Linked DNA regions of Rosistilla ulvae. The protein of the gene in region 1 interacts with the protein of each later gene in a pairwise test. Links are inferred from orthologs where the notes say so. Each region holds a gene or a part of one and is shown on either strand. Other genes may lie near its edges. The genes, in order: EC9_RS23620 and rsfS.

The links.
Region 2: the proteins of EC9_RS23620 (region 1) and rsfS interact in binary tests that used the Escherichia coli proteins (3 or more experiments, as listed by UniProt). The link is inferred for Rosistilla ulvae from one-to-one orthologs.

What each region holds. Positions count from the first base shown.
Region 1 is NZ_CP036261.1:6,639,495-6,649,368, forward strand. What follows is about bases 6,878-9,829. They hold EC9_RS23620 (ATP-binding protein), read left to right. Parts: upstream 6,878-7,767; coding sequence 7,768-8,892; downstream 8,893-9,829. Other genes in these bases: EC9_RS23615 (c-type cytochrome), read left to right, coding at 6,878-7,608; EC9_RS23625 (inositol monophosphatase family protein), read right to left, coding at 9,164-9,829. Outside these bases: EC9_RS23600 (HlyD family efflux transporter periplasmic adaptor subunit), read left to right, coding at 1-557; EC9_RS23605 (hypothetical protein), read left to right, coding at 823-1,095; EC9_RS23610 (hypothetical protein), read right to left, coding at 1,245-4,769; more of EC9_RS23615, read left to right, coding at 5,062-6,877; more of EC9_RS23625, read right to left, coding at 9,830-9,874.
Region 2 is NZ_CP036261.1:7,155,072-7,164,718, forward strand. Bases 3,512-6,236 are described here. They hold rsfS (ribosome silencing factor), read left to right. Parts: upstream 3,512-4,525; coding sequence 4,526-4,948; downstream 4,949-6,236. Other genes in these bases: EC9_RS25185 (tetratricopeptide repeat protein), read left to right, coding at 3,512-4,236; EC9_RS25195 (DUF6807 domain-containing protein), read left to right, coding at 5,106-6,062. Also shown: EC9_RS25175 (hypothetical protein), read left to right, coding at 1-345; EC9_RS25180 (tetratricopeptide repeat protein), read left to right, coding at 365-2,260; more of EC9_RS25185, read left to right, coding at 2,257-3,511; EC9_RS25200 (AAA domain-containing protein), read left to right, coding at 6,410-8,242; glmS (glutamine--fructose-6-phosphate transaminase (isomerizing)), read left to right, coding at 8,498-9,647. UniProt on the Escherichia coli protein: Functions as a ribosomal silencing factor. Interacts with ribosomal protein uL14 (rplN), blocking formation of intersubunit bridge B8.

The DNA.
Region 1 (9,874 bases):
TGCGTCAACTGCAAACACAGATCGATGGGCTGACCGTGCGAGCCCATCGCGATGGGACGATCGTGGCGCGACAGCTGGCCGATCGGCTGCAACAATACGTCTCCGAGGGGACTGAATTGCTGACGATCGCCGAACCGAGCGACCGTCGCGTGATGGCCTCGATCGCCCAACAGGACATCCGCCAAGTGGCAATGCAAATCGGCAAACCGGTGGAGATCAAATCGGCGGCGAGCAATCTGGCCACCGGCCGACTGGCTCACATACATCCATTGGCAACCACCAAGCTTCAGCATCCTGCATTAGCCGGAGTCCACAACGGACCTCTGCCGGTTCGCGCCGATCAGGATTCGGGATCGACAAAAAATGGGTATCGTTTACTCTCCCCCCGTTTTGCAGCAATTATCGAGATCGACCCGGCACAGATCGACGACTTGCCCGTCGGACAAACGGTGCGGGTTCGAATCGGCCGCCGGTCGCTGACACTCTATCAACGCATCCAGGTTTGGTTCCAGCATCTGTTGGACACGCACCGCACCGCAGCGTCGGAGAAGGCTTAATCGATCGTTGGGGGGCGTCGCGAGTCGAGAATCCCCAACGAAGAGAACACCTGTACATCGTCACGCGTCGTTCAGATGTACCGATATATAGCGTCTCGAATCCCCCTATGGGGAGCCACGCCCCTCACCCGAACGGCTTTACCAATTCCTCCCCGTTTACTCGTTGTGCTCCGCTTGCCAAGCAATACGATGGACGACAGGATTGGGGCAAATCGACGATCCTGGGGAGTGTCGGTCGAGCAGCCTTCGTACGTGTGGAGTCCGCGTGCCTCAAGTCAAAGAAGTTCCACGATGGTGCCGTCGCTGTCGCGAAATCGTGCCCCATGAATTCTACGAGAACATCTCGCGCAAATCGGTCATCGCCCTGTCGGTTGCTTCGCTGGGACTCGCATATCCATTCTTGAACCGATATTACATGAAGTCGCAGAACCGTTGCATGTTCTGCAGTGCGGAAAACAACGGTCGCTACCACAGCCGACAACGCAAGCGTCAGCGAAAACAAGCAGAAATGTCGACACGCACGCTTCGTCTACAGTAAGCGTCGCGGGCGTCGGAAGTCGCGTCCACCTGCAACTCCACCGCAGCGCATCGGCGATGCCTGCGGTCGCTCTCGGCATTCAAACCCTCGCAGCCTGCCGCGCCCCTTTCGGACGCAGCAGTTTGCTCATGCGAAACGCATGCTTGCGATCAAGCCAATTCTGCCGCGGGCTTACTTGGCCGGGCTTCGATCGGCAACATCGGATCAGCCCCCAATGTGCCGACCAAGTCCTTCAAGTACTGCGGGCTCGATGCGATCTCCAACTGCTGCTGGGCATACGCCAAGCGGGCATCCAGATCGATATCGCTGCGGAACGACGCGAGCGTATCGCGTTGCGAAGCGATGTATTCGATGTGACGTTTCCAGAGCGCAACATCACGCGTTTGTTTGGTCTGCAAACGCGCTTGATACCAGTCGCTGGCCAACAGATATTCCTTGGTAAACATCTCGCGAACCACGGGGCTGTTGGCATCGTGACCATACCATTCGCCCGTCGCCATGATCGACAGGATTGCTTGAATTGGCGGGCTGGCCAATTGCCAAGTCCCATCGTCGAAGTACCGCTGTGCAACTTTCTGCTGAGCATCGGCGATGTGCCGCACGCCTTCGGCAAACGCCTCGGGATCTTGCAGTTCGGGCTGTAAAATCTCGTCGGAGAAGACTTTGCCGGGATTGTCGAACACGCGGCCGAAATACTTCACGACAAAACGCTGCGTGATGCGATAGCCAAGCCGGCTGGCAGGAACATATTCTCCTTTGCTGTCCACGTAATCAGCGATCGGTTCCAACAGCGATTGCTCGATCATCCGCTGTGGATCGCGTTCCTTGGGCCCCAATCGGCACCAGATCTCGGGGATCAACAGGCTGATGTCGTGACCGACTTCGAACCGCGGACCGATGTGCCCCGCCGGCGTGCTGAAGCCGCTCAGCCCCGTCAAGATCATCGAGACCAAGACATCGTTCAGGTCGACCGTCGGAGGCATATTGTTGAACGGCCCCTTAGTCAACGCTCCCTCGCTTCCCGCACCGGTCGTGCTTGGACTCTTGCCCGTCAAACTGCAGATGTAGTCCATGAACAGTTCGGGCAATTCCTGGTAGTGCAACGGCGAATAGACAGCCAATTGCTTGATCCCTTGTTCGGGATCGGGTGGATTGTTGCGGCGTCCGCTGAGCACCGCGGCGACCGGCATGTGGACCGGTTGATCCATCGGCAGCGCCCGATGCAAACGCATCCCGCGATGGGCGACGTAGGTTTCCAGCGGAGACGTCAGATCGAGCCGATCCTGCAGATAGCGTGGGTTCTTCGACGGTTTGCCGTCGATCATTCGCGGATGCGCCGAACTGACGACATACCCCGAATCCTGCTCTCCCGCTTCGATCAACATCTCTCGCATCGGGTCGCTGAACTCGCCCAACTCGATCGTGCTCGAAAGCATCGCGGCGATCGCAGCACGATCCTTCGGCTCATAGTTGCACAAGAAGTTCCCTGGACGCGACATGTCGAGTTCGGTCTGCTTATCGAGCCCACGATGAACGGCATCGTCGGGGCGTTGGAACAGCCGGAACTCACAGTTTTCGACAAACTTGTAACTTTCAGCGGGAGCAACCGCGGGGCCGACATCGCCAACACGGCGACCGGGAATCACGACGCTCGCGGTGATGTCATCTTCCATCTGAACCTTGGCCGCCGCGATGAAGTCCTGCCGCAGCTTGAAGGTCCGCCATTGGTCGCCATCGAGCCCCACCTTGAGGTAAGTGCCGACCAAGTTGCGGCGACCGTGCTTCAGTTGATGGCCGAGTTCGCCGTTAACGATATCGACGCTGAAATGTTCCCGCCAATTCCCTTCCCATTCCGGCTTCGAGAATCGTTTGATAATAAACGCCATCGCGTAGATATGATTCGGAATCGACGCCAACCAAGCGTTGTAGTCGTCGTTGTAATCGGGGGAGGGCGTGAGCAGTTTGATCATACTGCCCAGCGAGCGATTGGAATCGAGAACCTTCCGCGTCGACCGCTCGGAATAGCTCGGCTTTTGCTTGTATTCGGGATGCCAACGGCCGCTGTAGTCACGACTAAACAGCTCGTCGAGCGTGGCAAAATCACGCTCCAAATCCATCACAAAAATCGGCCCATACAGCATGTAATCACGCAGACTTTTGCTGATCTCGCTCTTGCCGCCGCCGCTGACCGTGCAGGGCTTGTGGCACACCAGGCCTTCCCCCGCGGTTCCAACAAGTCGCCACGACGGGGCCGCAGGGTGTTTATCCAGTCGGATCTTGTAACCGCTGGGGGCGATGTAGACGTTTTCGGGCAACAGCGGAATGCGCTGTTCCCGCCCATCGTGTTGCCATTTGACGCACTGCTCCAACAGCGTCACCTTGGCATTCTCCGGGATATAAATCACCTCGGGGTACAACCGATCGACCCCGTATCCCTCGGGTTTTACGTCGATGAATTCGCTGTAGTCGCGAGCGATATCTTCGAAGGTGCGATTGTTGTAACGTCGGCTGTCGACTTGAAACTCGTCCCCCAACGAATAACTGGCGAAGGCCATCGCTCCGCCGGCGTGCTCCTCTTCGACTCCGCCTAATAGGTTCGCCGAATAACTGATCTGCGATTTGACTTCCTTCTTGCAGTAGCCGTAGTAGTTGTCGGCGATCAGCGTCACGACGACACCTTCGTCGGTCCGACAGACCGCTTTGAAAGGTGACCCGTCGTTGTAACATTCGCTTTCGTCTTCCCAACACATCCGATCGGCGATCTGTAGCGGCGTTGCTTCGCTGATATGCGGCAGCCCCAGTTCCTTTTTCGTCAGCCGCTCCAAATGAGGCGCCAAGATCACGCAACCTGTGTGGCCGGTCCAGTGTTCGACGTCCAAGCCGGCGTCGTTTTCGGGAACCAACGCGTCGCCAGCGTTGCCAAAGATCGACTCCACAAAATCGAGGTTACTGACCAAAGCACCAGGAGCGTAGAACCGCACCTCCATCCGCTTTTCGGTGCAGCAACCGGCAACCGCGGGGCAGACCAACGGCCGCAACAACAGACTGACAAAACAACGCGCCGGCGAATCGCTGTCGGCCGTGTAGGGCAGGCTCATCAATTCGTCGGGCGGAGACATCGCCGCCTGGAACAACTTTGCAAAGACCGCTTTGGGTACGGTCCGCTTGCTGCCAGCGATCGCCGGTCCCCCTTCGACGATATGAAAGGTCCCCGCGGTGGTACGGCGGTCGAAGCGCGGATTGTGCAGAACGCCATTGTGGACGCGATAGCTGTTCACGAAATCGTTTTCAAAGTGATCGCCGCGGGCCGGCAAGCTCAGCTCGCGGGCCACCCCGTGACGGTCCAAGACCAACGAGCTCGATGGCAAACGCAGCGGTTGATCGAGTTTCAGTTCGGCGAAATGACGCGTCAAAAAAGCTTCGATGCGACGATCGACCGGTGCGCGGTAATCCGCCAACAATCGGTTCTTCTCGCGCAGATTCTGCAGAAAGCCAACGGAATATTGAGCCAAGGCATGGTCGGTCGAATCGTCCTCGGGCGGCTGCAATCCGGCGGCAGCCAACTGCAACGCGATGTAGCTGTGAAGCTTGGCACGTTCGGCCGCGTCTGTGGCAATCGCACGATCCCAACCTAGAGATCGTTGGACAGGTTCCGAGCTATTTGGCGAAGGCATTCGTAAATCCTGGGCAAAACAATGTGGAAAAGACTGGGCTGTTACACGACGAGACCGAACGGGACAACTTCCGTTGTCACACCAATGGTGTGGCTGACCTCCAGTGAATTAACCGGTCGCGATTATAGGGGAATCGATCGATTCTTTCGCCTCCACAAACGCTGCGGCTGGCGATCGCCCAAAATCTGGGTAAAATCGCCCTACGGCTCCAACCGCTTCGGCGGCTTAAGCAACACACTCCCGGCCGCGTCGCCGCCGCATCTCCCCTTAACGCCCCACGGTGAACAAGAAAATGTTATTAACGAGAACGAAGTTCCCAACCGGCCCACTGCTATTCGGGCTCTTCTTAGCACTAGCGACGAGCCTTTCGGCTGCCGAGAACAAGGCGTCGGCCGCCAAAAAAGGGGGAGTCGGTGTGACTCCAGCCGAATCGTTCAACGTCCCTGAAGGCTTTGAGGTCGAACTGCTGTACCAAGTCCCCTCCAACAGCGAAGGCTCTTGGGTCTGCTTGACCACCGATCCGAAAGGACGTCTGCTGGCCAGCGATCAATACGGCGGGCTCTATCGCATCACGGTCAAGGCCGACGGTGGGGTCGATGTCGAGCGTTTGAAAGGTGACTTCGGCATGGCCCATGGCATGCTCTCCGCCTTCGGCAGCCTGTACATCAACGTCAACGGACAACCCGCCAAAGGGAAGCAGAAGGAAGTCAAAAGCGGCATCTATCGCTTGACCGACACCACCGGCGACGACCAGTACGATAAGGTCGAACACCTGATCGAATTGAAGGGCCGCGGCGAACACGGCCCGCACGCGTTGATCCTCTCTCCCGATGGCAAACAAATTTATGTCGCCGGCGGCAACACGACCGATCTGCCAGCGGACGTCCCCCACAGTCGCGTCCCTCGCCATTGGTCGGAAGATCATCTGTTGGGAAGCATGCCCGACGCCCGCGGCCACAATGCGGGACGCTTGGCTCCCGGCGGTTGGGTCGCACGGATCAACCCCGACGGCAGCGACTTTGAAATCATCGCCACCGGTTTCCGCAACGAATACGACATCGCCTTCAACCCCGCCGGCGAACTGTTCACCTACGATGCCGACATGGAATGGGACGTCGGTACCCCTTGGTACCGTCCGACCCGCGTGAACCACGTTGTCAGTGGCGCCGAGTTCGGTTGGCGAAACGGCGCTGGCAAGTGGCCAGCCTATTACCCCGACAGCCTCGGCGCTGTCGTCGACATCGGCCCCGGTTCACCGACCGGAATCGCGTTTGGTACCGGTGCCAAGTTCCCAGCGAAGTACCAGAAGGCATTGTTCATCTGTGACTGGAGCTTCGGAAATATCTTTGCAGTCCACATGGACGAATCGGGTTCCAGCTACAGCGGATCGTTCGAAACCTTCGCAACCGCGGCGCCGTTGCCCGTGACCGATCTGGTAGTGCGACCTCAAGATGGCCTGCTGTACTTCACGATCGGTGGCCGACGAACTCAGTCGGCACTCTACCGCATCCGCTACACCGGTCCCGAATCGACAGCCCCCGTTGCCGCGTCGGTCGATCAAGAATCGCAGGCGCTGCGTCAACTGCGACACAAGCTGGAATCGTTTCACGGTTCGGCTAATCCCGAGGCAGTCGCCGCGGCGATTGCGGAACTTGGAAATTCCGACCGCAACATCCGCTTTGCCGCTCGCATCGCCTTGGAACACCAACCGGTCGACCAATGGCGCAGCAAAGTCCTGGCACTGACCGATCCTCAAGCGTTGATCCACGGCGTGATCGCTTTGGCTCGTTGTGGCGAAGCTTCCGATGCCTCCGCGGCGATCGAAGCCCTGACGTCGATCAAGTGGGACGCCCTTAGCGATTCGCAGCGGATCGATTTGCTGCGAGCCTACGGACTTACATTCATTCGTTTGGGCACTCCCAACGACGCACAACGTGCAACGATTCTGGCCCAACTGGATCCGCATCTGCCTGGCAAAAACGTCGACGTCAATCGCGAACTGGCTCAGGTTCTGATCGCACTGGACGCCGACAAGATCGCCGCTCGCGTCGTCGACTTGATGATCAACGCGCCGACGCAAGAAGATCAGATGCGATACGCGTTTACGCTTCGCGGACACGAAGCGACCTGGGACGCCGATTCGCAAAAAGCCTATTTCGGTTGGTTCCAGAACGCTGCTGCCGCCCGCGGCGGGATGTCGTTCGGCGGTTTTTTGTCGAACATCCGCGATGCGGCAATCGCCAAGCTTTCGGATGAAAAGAAAGCCGAACTCGGCGACCTGCTGAAAACTCCGGAGGCTCGCGATCCGTTGGCCGATCTGGAACCGCGCGATGTGGTCAAGGAATGGAAGGTCGAGGATCTGACCGCCAGCAGCGACGACACCAAGCAAGCATTTGACTTCGAACGCGGCAAGAAGATGTTTGCTGTTGGTCAGTGCTACAAGTGCCATCGCATGAGCGGCCAGGGAGGGATCTTGGGTCCCGATCTGACCGGTGCCGGCGGACGCTTCAGCACCAAGGATCTGTTGGTTTCGATCATCGAACCTAACAAAGTCATCAGCGACCAATACGGTGCAACGCAGTTCCTGACTCTGGACGGCAAAGTCATCGTTGGCAAAGTCATCAACCTGGCGGGCGACCGCATGATGGTCCTGACCAACATGATGAATCCCGCCGATCAGACGACGATCATTCGCGACGACATCGATACGATGGGCGAAGCGACGACGTCGATGATGCCCGCTGGATTGATGGACACGATGACCGCTGAAGAGATCCGCGACTTGCTGGCGTATTTGAAAGCGGGCGGCAATCCGTCGCACGAGATCTACGCCAAGTAGATCGATGAACGGGCGTGCGGCATCCGATGTCGCAAACCCAACTTGGTTGGGCCGGAATGATCGTCGTATCATTCCGGCTTGGATGTCGCATGTCCCGCCAAGAGTGCCTGGTGGGACGATGGCAGCAGATTGTCAGGTCGAAGAACTTGGAGTTTCGTGATGGCAAAAAAAGCAGCCCAACCGAAGAAGAAAGCGAGCAATGACGACCGGATGCTGCGGCGTCCGGCCGAAGATCTGTTTGCCGAAGAGATCGACGCGCTGATCAAAAACGATCAGCATCCATGCCCCAACGGTTGGCGAATGTCTGCCCGCAGCGTGCTCACCTACATCTGCGGCGGCAAGGCGGGCAGCACGCCGATCACTCCCAAATACGTCGGCAACCGACGCCTTGTCGAGATTGCGATTTCGACGCTGGTCACCGATCGGGCGCTGCTGTTGATCGGCGAACCGGGGACCGCCAAAAGCTGGCTCAGCGAACATCTGGCCGCGGCGATCAACGGCGATTCAACCAAAGTTGTCCAAGGGACCGCGGGGACAACGGAAGAACAGATCCGCTACACCTGGAACTACGCGATGCTGATCGCTCACGGTCCCAGCCCCGAAGCGTTGATCAAGAGTCCCGTCTTCCGCGCGATGGAGTCGGGGCAACTTGCCCGTTTCGAAGAGATCACGCGCTGCGCGTCGGAAGTCCAAGACGCGATGATCTCGCTGCTGTCGGAAAAACGGATCAGCGTTCCCGAACTGGCGACCGAGGTCGCTGCCGAAAAAGGCTTCTCGGTGATTGCGACGGCCAACACCCGCGACCGCGGCGTCAACGATATGTCGGCAGCTCTGAAACGCCGCTTCAATCTCGTCGTCCTGCCCAGTCCATCGGATCTGGAAACGGAGATCGACATCGTCACCGGCCGCGTTGCCCAACTGGCATCGAACCTCGACTTGCAAGCGGAACTACCGACGCCCGATGCCGTCGAAAAGGTCTGCACCATCTTCCGCGAACTGCGATCGGGCGAAACGCTCGACGGCAAGAACAAACTCAAAAGCCCCTCGGGCGTCCTCTCCACCGCCGAAGCGATCTCCTTGTTGTGCAACAGCATGGCCCTCGCGGGCAGCTTCGGAAACGGCAGCGTCACCGCCGAAGATATCGCAGCCGGCCTACAGGGCTCGGTCGTCAAAGACGACGACAAAGATCACCTGGTCTGGTCGGAATACCTGAAGAACGTGATGAAGAAACGGGGCTCCCAGTGGCGACCACTCTTCGATGCCTGCTCCGACCACAATTCTTGATCGTCGGAATCCCAATCGAGAACCCAAAAGAGGCTTGCTGCCAGACCACAGGGTGCCACTGGCTCTGCCAGTGCTGATTTACCGAAGCCCCTGTGGATGTAGCACCGAGCAGTTTTAACAATGCCGAAGGCCTAGGCTACAGCATCCCAGAGTAAGACGTTGCAATCGGAGACGAAGGGAGTCCGTATTGGATGACGCCCCGCTCAGCCCACACTCAAACCTTCGATCAGGAACGCACTGGCAAAGCCAGTGGCACCCGGCCTCGGGGGGCTTAAAAACCGGAGGGTTGGTGACGCTGGACGATCTCGGAGAGCTTCGGGTGCAGTTTGCCATTGGTCACGATCACGCCACCGGCTTGCAGCCCCAGCGGTTCGCCTCGCGATGTCGTCACGGTTCCTCCCGCCTCTTCGACGATCAGCTTCCCGGCGGCGAAGTCCCACGGCGAAAGGAAGTATTCGAAAAAGCCGCCGAACTGCCCGGCTGCGACGCCGCACAGATCGAGCGCCGCGGCGCCCATCCGGCGGATTCCGTGAATCTGATGTTGCGAGAACAGTTCGCCGATCGCGTCCAGGGTCGCCTGCATCAACTTGCCGCGATCGTAATGGAACCCACACGCCAGCATCGCTTGTCCCAGCGACTCTTCGCTCGAAACGCTCAAGCGGCGATCGTTGCTCCACGCTCCAGCCCCCGCGATCGCCGTGAACCAATCCTCGCGGATCGGGTTGTAGACGATGCCGACCTGCGTCTGGCCGCGATAACAGTAGGCGATCGAGATCGCAAAATGGGGAATGCTGTGGGCGAAGTTGTTTGTCCCGTCCAAGGGATCGATCACCCACAGATGCTCCGCTTCGATCGCTCCCGAAAGCTCCTCTTCTCCCAACAGCTCGTGATCGGGATACGCCGCCCGGATCACACCGGCGATCGTCTGCTCCGATTCGAGATCGGCGTCGGAGACGAGGTTGTGTTGGCCTCCGGTTGCGTC
Region 2 (9,647 bases), 510 kb from region 1 along the record:
TTTGGAAATTCAATCCACTCCGTGGGCGAAATGTTTACAAAATCGGAACCGACGTGGCTGCCACCTGCAGCCCTGGCGATCGCGTTGCTGCCCGGCGGGCTCGTCTTGCTGGGCAGCTCCTTTCTGGCTGGCTGGCGAATCAGCTTGTTCGCCTACCCGGCAGCGATCCTGGCAATCGCCGGTTCTTGGTTCAACAAACCGTTGATCGGCAATGTGATGCTGTGGCATCTGAGCTTTGCCCTTGCCGCGCTGTTGGTCGCCGGAGGGTATTGGTACTGCCAGCGGATGCCGAACCAAACAACCACCCGATCCAAGGTCGATGGGAATGCCTCCAGCACGCCGTAAAGCACCATCGATTCGATCCGTGAAACCATCGCAAACGACAGACTTGCAGCAACCATTCGATGGTGCTGTGTCGCTGCGGAGACCTCTGCTTGCCTGCTGGTTGATCGTTGCAGCAGGCTGCTTGGCGTACGCCAATAGCTTTGCGGGCGTCTTCGTCTACGACGATCTGCCAACGATTGTCGAAAACATGGCGATTCGTTCACTGGACACAGCCTGGAACGCTCAACCGCAAGATATTCCGATGGGGTTGTGGCGACGACCGGTTGGCCGCTGGACGGTCGCTCTGAACTATGCCGCCGGCGGTCTGAATCCATGGGGCTACCACGCGCTGAACCTCGGCGTCCATCTGATCGCCGCGCTGTTGTTGTTCGACTTGATTCGCCGAACCTTGCTCCTGCCCAAGATACCGCCGCAATTGCAACAAGCTGCATCGATGTTGGCCTTGGCAACAGCACTGATCTGGACGGTCCACCCACTGCAGACCGAAAGCGTTACCTACATCATCCAACGTCTTGAGTCGATTGTTGGGATGTTTTACCTGGCGACTATCTATTGCCTGTTGCGAGGTTCCCAGTCTTGCCATCGCTGGAGTTGGTACTGCATCGCAGCACTCGCCTGCTGGTTGGGCGTCGCGACCAAAGAAGTCATGGTCACAGCCCCCGTGGTCGCGTTGCTCTTTGACCGGATCTTTTTGACCGACTCCTGGAAACAAACATTTCGAGATCGAGGCGCGCTACATGCGGTGCTGATAGCCGCCGCGATCTTTCTCGTCTGGCGGTCGGGCTACCTGCCGGTCGCCCCCCGACCTCCGGCTTTCCCGTCGCTTCCCGACCCGTTTCGCGAAGACCGTCCCGATCGCTGGAACTACCTGCTGTCCCAGCCCGGCGTGCTGGTGCATTACCTGAAGCTTTGCTATTGGCCCACGGGGCAATGCCTCGATTACATGTGGCCGGTTGCCGACAGTTGGTCAAAAATCGTCCTGCCAGGCCTGGTGATCGTGGGGCTACTTGCGGCAACCTTCGTGGCACTTTGGTATCGGCCGCGAATAGGCTTCGTCGGTTTGGCCTCTTTTTTGGTCCTCGCCCCCACATCGACAATCATCCCGCTGCGATTGGCCTTTGAACACCGGATGTATTTGCCTCTAGCCGGGGTTGCGTTTTTGAGCGTCCTGGCCTGTTACTGGCTGATGTTGCGGATGAAGCTTTCCGATTCCGCCATGCGTCGCGGGGGCGGTATCTTGTGCGCGGTCGTCTGTCTAAGCCTGTTGATCACAACAATCAATCGCAATCGCGTCTACCACAGCATGACCGCCATCTACATCGACAATGTAGCCAAAGCACCATGGAACCATTTGGCCTACCTGAATCTTGGCACCGCTTATTTTGAGCAAGGCGACCAACAAGCGGCACTGCAAATGTTCCAACGCGCCGCGGAACTGAAACCGGAAGATGCTCGCCCCTGGGCAAACCTGGGGTATTCACTGCAGATCGAAGGAGAGACCGATCGCGCGATCGAGGCATTGCGCCGCGCGATCCAGATCAACCCCGGCTACCTTCGACCGCATCGAGAACTTGCCGTCCTATTGCAACACAAACAGCAATGGCCAGCCGCCCGCGAACTTTTCGAACAGGCGCTGAAAATCAACGCTACCGATCCACAAACGCTAAACGACTACGCCATCGGCTTGGCCTCCAATGGTGATCCGGCAGCAGGTGAAGCCATGCTGCGGCGATGTATCGATTACGACCCAAATCGCCCCAAATCACACTTCAATTTGGCAATGCTGATCCTGCGCCGAGAAGGGGCAAACGACGATGCGCGAGCTCATCTGCGGTGGGCGCTCAACTTGGATCCCAACCTTCAACAGGCGCGCCAAATTTTACAGCAATTGCCATCGCTCGAACCATCCTCATGAACCGAACCAAATCCAATCGCAACGGCATGTTGGCCGCAACGTCAGGCAATCGGCCAGCTTCGAAGACAGGGAAAGGGGACGTAGCGGAGAACGCTTCAGCTCGCAGCGTTTCGTTTCCGACGAGAACTTGTATCGCCCTGACCGCCACGGCGGTGCTGCTTACGTTTGCGAACAGTTTCCATGGCGTCTTTCTCTACGACGATCAACCGAACATCCATGAAAACTTATCGCTGCGCAGCCTACAGGCAACATGGGAGGCCAGCGGAACCGATGTCCCTTCGGGCCTGTGGCGGCGTCCAGTAGGGAGATGGTCGTTGGCGATGAACTACTGGATCAGCGGGCTGGATCCATGGAGCTACCATGCGGTCAATCTTGCCATCCATCTCGCCGCCTCGTTAATCCTGTTGGACCTGCTGCGTCGGACGATGCATCTGCGCGGCACGCCCCGCTGGATTCGCGAACATGCCAACCCGATCGCGTTGGTCGTGACGCTGATCTGGGCCGTCCATCCGCTGCAAACCGAAAGCGTCACCTATATCGTCCAACGGCTCGAATCGTTGATGGGGATGTTTTACTTGGCGACGATCTATTGCCTGTTGCGAGGCGCACGATCGCGCCGCCACTTGCCATGGTATGCGGCGGCGGTGGCCAGTTGTTGGCTGGGAGCTTTTACCAAAGAGGTGATGGTTACCGCGCCGGTGGTCGCATTGTTATACGACCGGATTTTCTTAAGCCGATCGTGGCTTACCGTATTGCGGCGGCGAGGCTGGGTTCACGCGATGATGCTGCCGTCGTCGATCTATCTCGTCTGGGCCGCTCGGCGCCTGCCGCTGCTGCCGAAGCCCGCCTCGCGCCCTACGATCCCGAGCCCCTTCCGCGATTACTCCGATCCGTGGAACTATCTGCTGTCGCAGCCGGGTGTGCTGCTGCACTATCTGCAGCTGACCTTCTGGCCGCGCGGCCAGTGCCTCGATTACATGTGGCCTGTTGCCGACAACTGGCTCAAAATCGTGCTGCCAGGCCTGGTGATCGTCGGCCTATTAGCCGCATCGTTTATCGCGTTGTGGCGTTGGCCACGACTGGGCTTTGTCGGCGTGGCTTCGTTTCTCGTCTTGGCACCGACATCGACGATCATTCCGCTGCGACTGGCTTTTGAGCACCGGATGTATCTCTCGTTGGCAGGCGTCGCGCTACTGACAGTGCTTGCCGTCGCGTGGGCGATTCGCCGATATCTCGACGATCCCCAACAACAGCGACGCATGGCGATCGGACTGTCGGCGATTGTGATCATCGCCTTGATGATCACAACGCATCTCCGAAACACTGTTTACTACAGCCGCCTGGCGATGTTTCAAGACAACGTCGCCAAAGCCCCCGCAAACATCTTCGCCTACATGAATCTGGGCGACTATTACCTGGAAGTCGATGATCCGGCGAGCGCTTTGGCCCTGTTCCAAGCGACAACCAAGATCAAGCCCGACGATGCGCGGACGTGGACCTGCGTCGGTTGCGCCCTGAAAGAAATGGGCAAGGTCGACCAAGCGGCCGCGATGCTCAAGCGAGCGGTCGAATTGAATCCTGAATACGGTCAGGCCAATCATCACTACGCGATCGCGATGGAACAGTTGGGAGACTGGCCCACGGCGGCGGCCCACTTTGAAAAGGCGATCGCACAGGAGCCGGGGAATGCCACAATTCATAACGATGTCGCCGTCGCGTTGGGTTCGCGTGGCCTGTTCGCCGATGCAGAAGGGTACCTGCGGCAAGCACTTCAGCTGAATCCCGAACACGCCGAGGCGCACACAAATCTAGGCAGCATGATCATGAGCCAGGGGGGATCGCCACGGGAAGCGGAGTTCCATTTTCGCGAAGCGGTACGGTTGCAGCCCGACAGTCGCGAGGCGGCGCTCAACCTCCAACGCGTCCAACAATTGACCGCTCCCGCTGCCGCCAACGGTCTCCAACAACAAGGCTGATTCATTAACAACGCATAAGCCGCCACTCGACCCACCCACAAACCCACCTAAGCGAAATTCAGCACCATTGACCAACGCGACGTTCTCTCGAGACTGCGATCGTGGCCCGAATCAGCGCTACCATGCGTGGGCCGGGGGCCGCGCTGGCTTGAATTTACCGAACCCGGCCCGGCAATCTGGCCTCTGTTGATGGTGGCACCGGTGACATCACAGGGCAATTGGTTAGAATCTGATTGGGTGGCGACATCGTCCACCTTCCAAGAGAACCTTAACCACACAAGACGATTTGGTGAGCGAACAAGCACAAAACGAAGATTCACAGACGCATCCACCCGTTTCGGGCAAGCAGCGGAGCCTGGAACTGGCGACCGCGGCAGCTCGCGTAGCGATCGAAAATCGTGGTAGCGACGTGATGGTGATCGATGTTTCCGACCAAACGGTCCTCTTCGACTATTTTGTCCTGGCGACCGGAACCAGCCGGCGGCAGCTGCACGCGATCAGCGAAGAGATCGACGATGTGCTGGAAAAATCGCTCAACGACAAACGGATGGGGATCGAAGGCTACCAAGAGAGCCGCTGGATCGTGCTCGATTACGGCACGATCGTCGTCCATCTATTCGATCAAGAGACCCGCGGCTATTACGATCTCGAATCGCTGTGGGCCGACGGGAAACCTGTCGATCTGAAGACGCTGGGGCTGCAAGAGGACTGATTCAGCCCGAGGGGATTGGGACGCGGAAGTTTTTGCGTGCAACAGCGACCGTTCTGCTATAATCGGCAGCTACCAACCTAGCGGTCGATCGTCGAGCTATCGACAATCGCAAACGATCGCTGTCACTTCACCGCCTGACAATCCCCGAGAGTTCTGCATGCGATACCTGTCCCTTTTGATTGCCTTTACCTGCCTCAGCACCGCCGCCGTCTCGCAAGTCAGCGGCGAAGAGTTTTCGGTTCGCAAAACCGACAAGTCGATCGAGGTCAAACAGGGCGATTCGCCCGTAGCCACGTACCTGTTCCGCAGTGGAGCGAAGCCGATCATCTGGCCGCTGTACGGACCGGGCGACGTCGAGATGACTCGCGGCTATCCGATGCGCGACGCTTCTTCCGACGAACGCAGCGATCACATCCACCATCGCTCGCTGTGGTTCACCCACGGCGAAGTCAATGACATCGACTTCTGGGCCGAGACCGAAGGGCACGGCGTCATCGAGCAGAAAGAAATCCTGGAAGCCAAGGGTGGCAAGCAGGCCGTGATCGCAACGGCCAATGATTGGATGAGCCCCGAGGGGAAGAAGATCCTGTCGGACCGCCGCCGGTTCACTTTTGGTGGCGATGACACGATGCGTTGGGTCGATTGCGATTTCACCTTGATCGCTTCGGCTGGCGAAGTTCACTTCGGCGACACCAAAGAAGGTTCGTTCGGAATCCGCACCGCGGGGACGATGAAAGTCGACGCCAAGACGGGCGGAACAATCCTCAACAGCAACGGCGAAAAGAACATCGACGCCTGGGGCACTAAAGCCAAATGGTGCGACTACTTCGGACCAGTTCAAGGTAAGACGCGCGGCATCGCGATCCTGAACCATCCGTCGAGCTTCCAATATCCCTGCCGCTGGCACGTGCGAAACTACGGCCTGTTCGCTGCCAACCCCTTCGGTCACTATCACTTTGTCGGCGACAAAAAGAAGACCGACGGCTTCCGCTTGGCACCGGGCGAAACGATCCAGCTGCGATATCGCGTGATCTTGCACGACGGAACCACCGAAGAAGCTGAGATCGCGAAGCAGTTCGAAGCGTTTTCGGCTACCGAGATCGCGGGCCCTTAAGTTCGCTCGAAGCTCTTCGCTCGAAGCCCTCTGCACAGCGGCGGCACACCGCCGCTGTGGTTTTGATTCGAGCACCAAACAAGCGACAAAAGCTCCGACGCGTCGGAGCAGATCGCCCAAGCGTGTCGGCATGTTCTCCTGGACGAACTCTCGTCGCCTGCCCGCACCTGCAACGCAACACGCCATCTCTTGTGGCACCTGGTGATCCGTGACGGCTCGCCACGGACTCTGCGACGCTCTATCATTTCTGGCATCGCCCCCGATGCCAGCGCGTCCGTCAATTTTGGAACAACACGATTAACAACGACAGCGAAAAGCACTTCGATCAGCTCGCCGAATGGCTCAAGATGGAATCGGTCGCCGAGCGGCTGCGGATGGACGAACGCCGCCAAAGGGCAAGCGGCAAGCAGGCCGAATCGTACGGCGAAACGCTGTTGGATCTGGTCGTCAGCGATCATGACACCGGGCTCGGCGGACGTTATCTACTGAGCTTCGTCAAGCGAAATCGCAATCTCCAACTCCCCTGGAACCGCTTCAAAGTCGGTTCGCCGGTGATCGTCGCCGCCCAAGACGATCACTCGATCGACAGCATGCCGGGCGTTGTCAGCCGCCGCAACAACGAATCGATCCAAGTCGCCCTGGACCAATGGCCCGACGGCGACGTCTATCGCATCGACATGTCTCCCGACGAAGTCACGCGGGTCCGCCAGCATCAAGCGCTAGCGACGGTCCGGACCAGCCGCGGCCGATTGGCTCAGCTGCGCGACGTGCTGTTGGGCGAGCGGGAGCCGGCGTTTGGCAAGCTGCCCGAGATCTTGATCTCCAGCCGACTGAACCAGTCGCAACAGGAAGCGATCCGGTTCGCGCTGAGCGCTCGCGACGTGGCAATCATCCACGGCCCGCCGGGAACCGGCAAGACGACGACCGTGGTCGAGATGATTCGTTACGCCGTCGGTCGCGGCGACACCGTGTTGGCTTGTGCCCCCAGCAACACCGCGGTCGACAATCTGGTGACGCGACTGGTCCAAGCCGGTTCCAAGGTAGTCCGACTGGGACATCCGGCTCGCGTCAATCAAGACCTGCAACTGCATACGCTCGACGGCCAAGCGGCCAACGATCCGGCGATGCGAGTCGTCAGCGAGATGATGCGTGAATCGGAAGAGCTGTTCCGACAACTGGGCCGCTACACGCGAGCCAAGCCGGACAAGGGACACAAACAATCGCTGCGACGCGAGGCCTGCCGATTGCGCGACGACGCTCGGTTGATGGAACGGCAAGTGATCCAGAACGTGATCGATCGCGCCGACATCGTCTGTGCGACGACGACGTTTGATGGCCAGATCTTGGGGGACCGGACGTTTGATCTCGCCGTGGTCGACGAAGCGTGTCAGAGCACCGAACCGGGCAACTGGCCCGTCGTCACCCGCGCCGACCGGATCGTTCTGGCCGGGGACCACTGCCAGTTGCCGCCGACGGTGCTGTCGGTCGAAGCGGCCAATGAAGGGTTTGCGATCAGCATGATGCAGCGGCTGGTCGAACATTACGGCGACGCGATCACGCGGCAGTTAAACGTTCAGTACCGGATGCACAACCACGTCATGGACTTTGCCTCGCAGCAGTTTTATGACGGATCATTAGTCGCCGACCCGAGCGTCGCTTCGCACCGATTGAGCGATCTCGAATCGATCGACCTGCTGCCCGAGACCGATCAACCGGTCACCTACTACGATTCTGCCGGCGCCGGTTGGGACGAGGAACTCGAACCCGATGGGCTGAGCAAACGGAATCCGCAAGAGGCGATTCTCGTCTTGCGAAAGGCGCACGAACTGCGAGAAGCGGGCGTCGCGGCGGAGGACATCGGGATCATCGCACCCTATGCGGCCCAGGTCCGCCTGCTGCGTCAGCGGTGCCAGCATCCGCGGATCGAAATCGACACGGTCGATGGATTTCAGGGCCGCGAAAAAGAAGCGATCCTGATCTCATTGGTCCGATCCAACGCGATCGGCGAGATCGGATTTCTGGCCGATAAGCGGCGGATGAACGTTGCCCTGACCCGAGCCCGCCGCAAATTGATCGTCGTCGGCGACAGCGCCACGTTGGGCGCAAACCCGTTTTATACGGAATTTCTTGAATACGTCGAAGCGATCGGCGGCTACCACAGCGTCTGGGAAGAACTCTAACCCCGCCAGACTTGCTACAGCCCAAATGCGCTTTATTCGCAGCTCTCCACAGCCACAGCCTAAATATCCTGCAGAAATCATCGATTTCCGGTTTCAACCAAAACTTTCGCAACTTAAACATAGAAAGGCTAGGCAAACTATTCCGGCCATGCTAAACATTGGTCTGGCCAGCAAACCGCCGCGATTGCTAGGCTGCCCGCCTACGAACAGGATCGGTGTTGCAATGGCCCTGGGCGGCGCGAAGGAGATGGTTGGATGTGCGGAATCGTTGGATATGTCGGTAAACGAGACTCGCTCGATTTTTTGATGAGCGGCTTGCGGCGGCTGGAATATCGAGGCTACGACAGCGCCGGAGTCGCCCTGCACGACGCGACGCAGGTCTACAAATGTCGCAGCGTCGGCCGGATCGCCGACCTCGCCACTGCATTGGAAAAACAACCTGGAATCGCTGGCACGCTAGGCATCGGCCACACGCGGTGGGCCACGCACGGACCCGCGACCGAACCGAACGCCCACCCACACGTCGGCGGCGACAATCTTGTCACCCTGGTTCACAACGGCGTGATCGAAAACTTTCAGATCCTGAAAGAGGAACTGATCGCCAAGGGGTACCACTTCCAATCCGATACCGACAGCGAAGTCATCGCCCACTTGATCGCCGAGGGCCTGAAGAATGCCAGCCCCAGCGAAACCGACCGCTACTCCCATTATCTGACTGCCGTCCAACAAGCTGTCGCCAAATTGCGCGGCACCTACGGATTGGCGATCTTATTTAAAGACGAACCCGAATTGCTGATCGCTGCACGCTTCGGCAGCCCCTTGGTAATCGGCGTCGGACGCGGCGAACACTTTGTCGCCAGCGACGCTTCCCCTTTGGCTGGGCACACCGACCGCATCGTCTACTTGGCCGATCACCAGATCGCCATGCTGACTCCCGATTCGATGACCGTCACGCATCGCGAACAGGGCCGCGTTCGCTTGGACGTGCAGCCATTGGAAGTTGGCGAGGACCAAGTCAGCCTCGAAGGCTTCGACCACTACATGCTCAAAGAGATCTACGAGCAGCCCGAAGCGCTGAAAAATGCGATCCGCGGCCGCTTGGACGAAGAGAACGCGACAGCGATCTTCGGCGGATTGAATCTCACCCCGCAACAACTCCGTTCGGTCAACCGCATCATCCTGACCGGCTGCGGCACCAGTTGGCACTCAGCGCTGGTGGGTGAGTATCTGCTGGAAGAGTTTGCACGGATTCCTGTCGAAGTCGAATATGCCAGCGAACTGCGATACCGCAATCCTCCGTTGGAATCGGACACGATCGTGTTTGGGATTACGCAAAGCGGTGAGACAGCGGACACATTAGCGGCGCTGCGTGAAATGAAACGCAAAGGTCACCGCACGTTGGCCC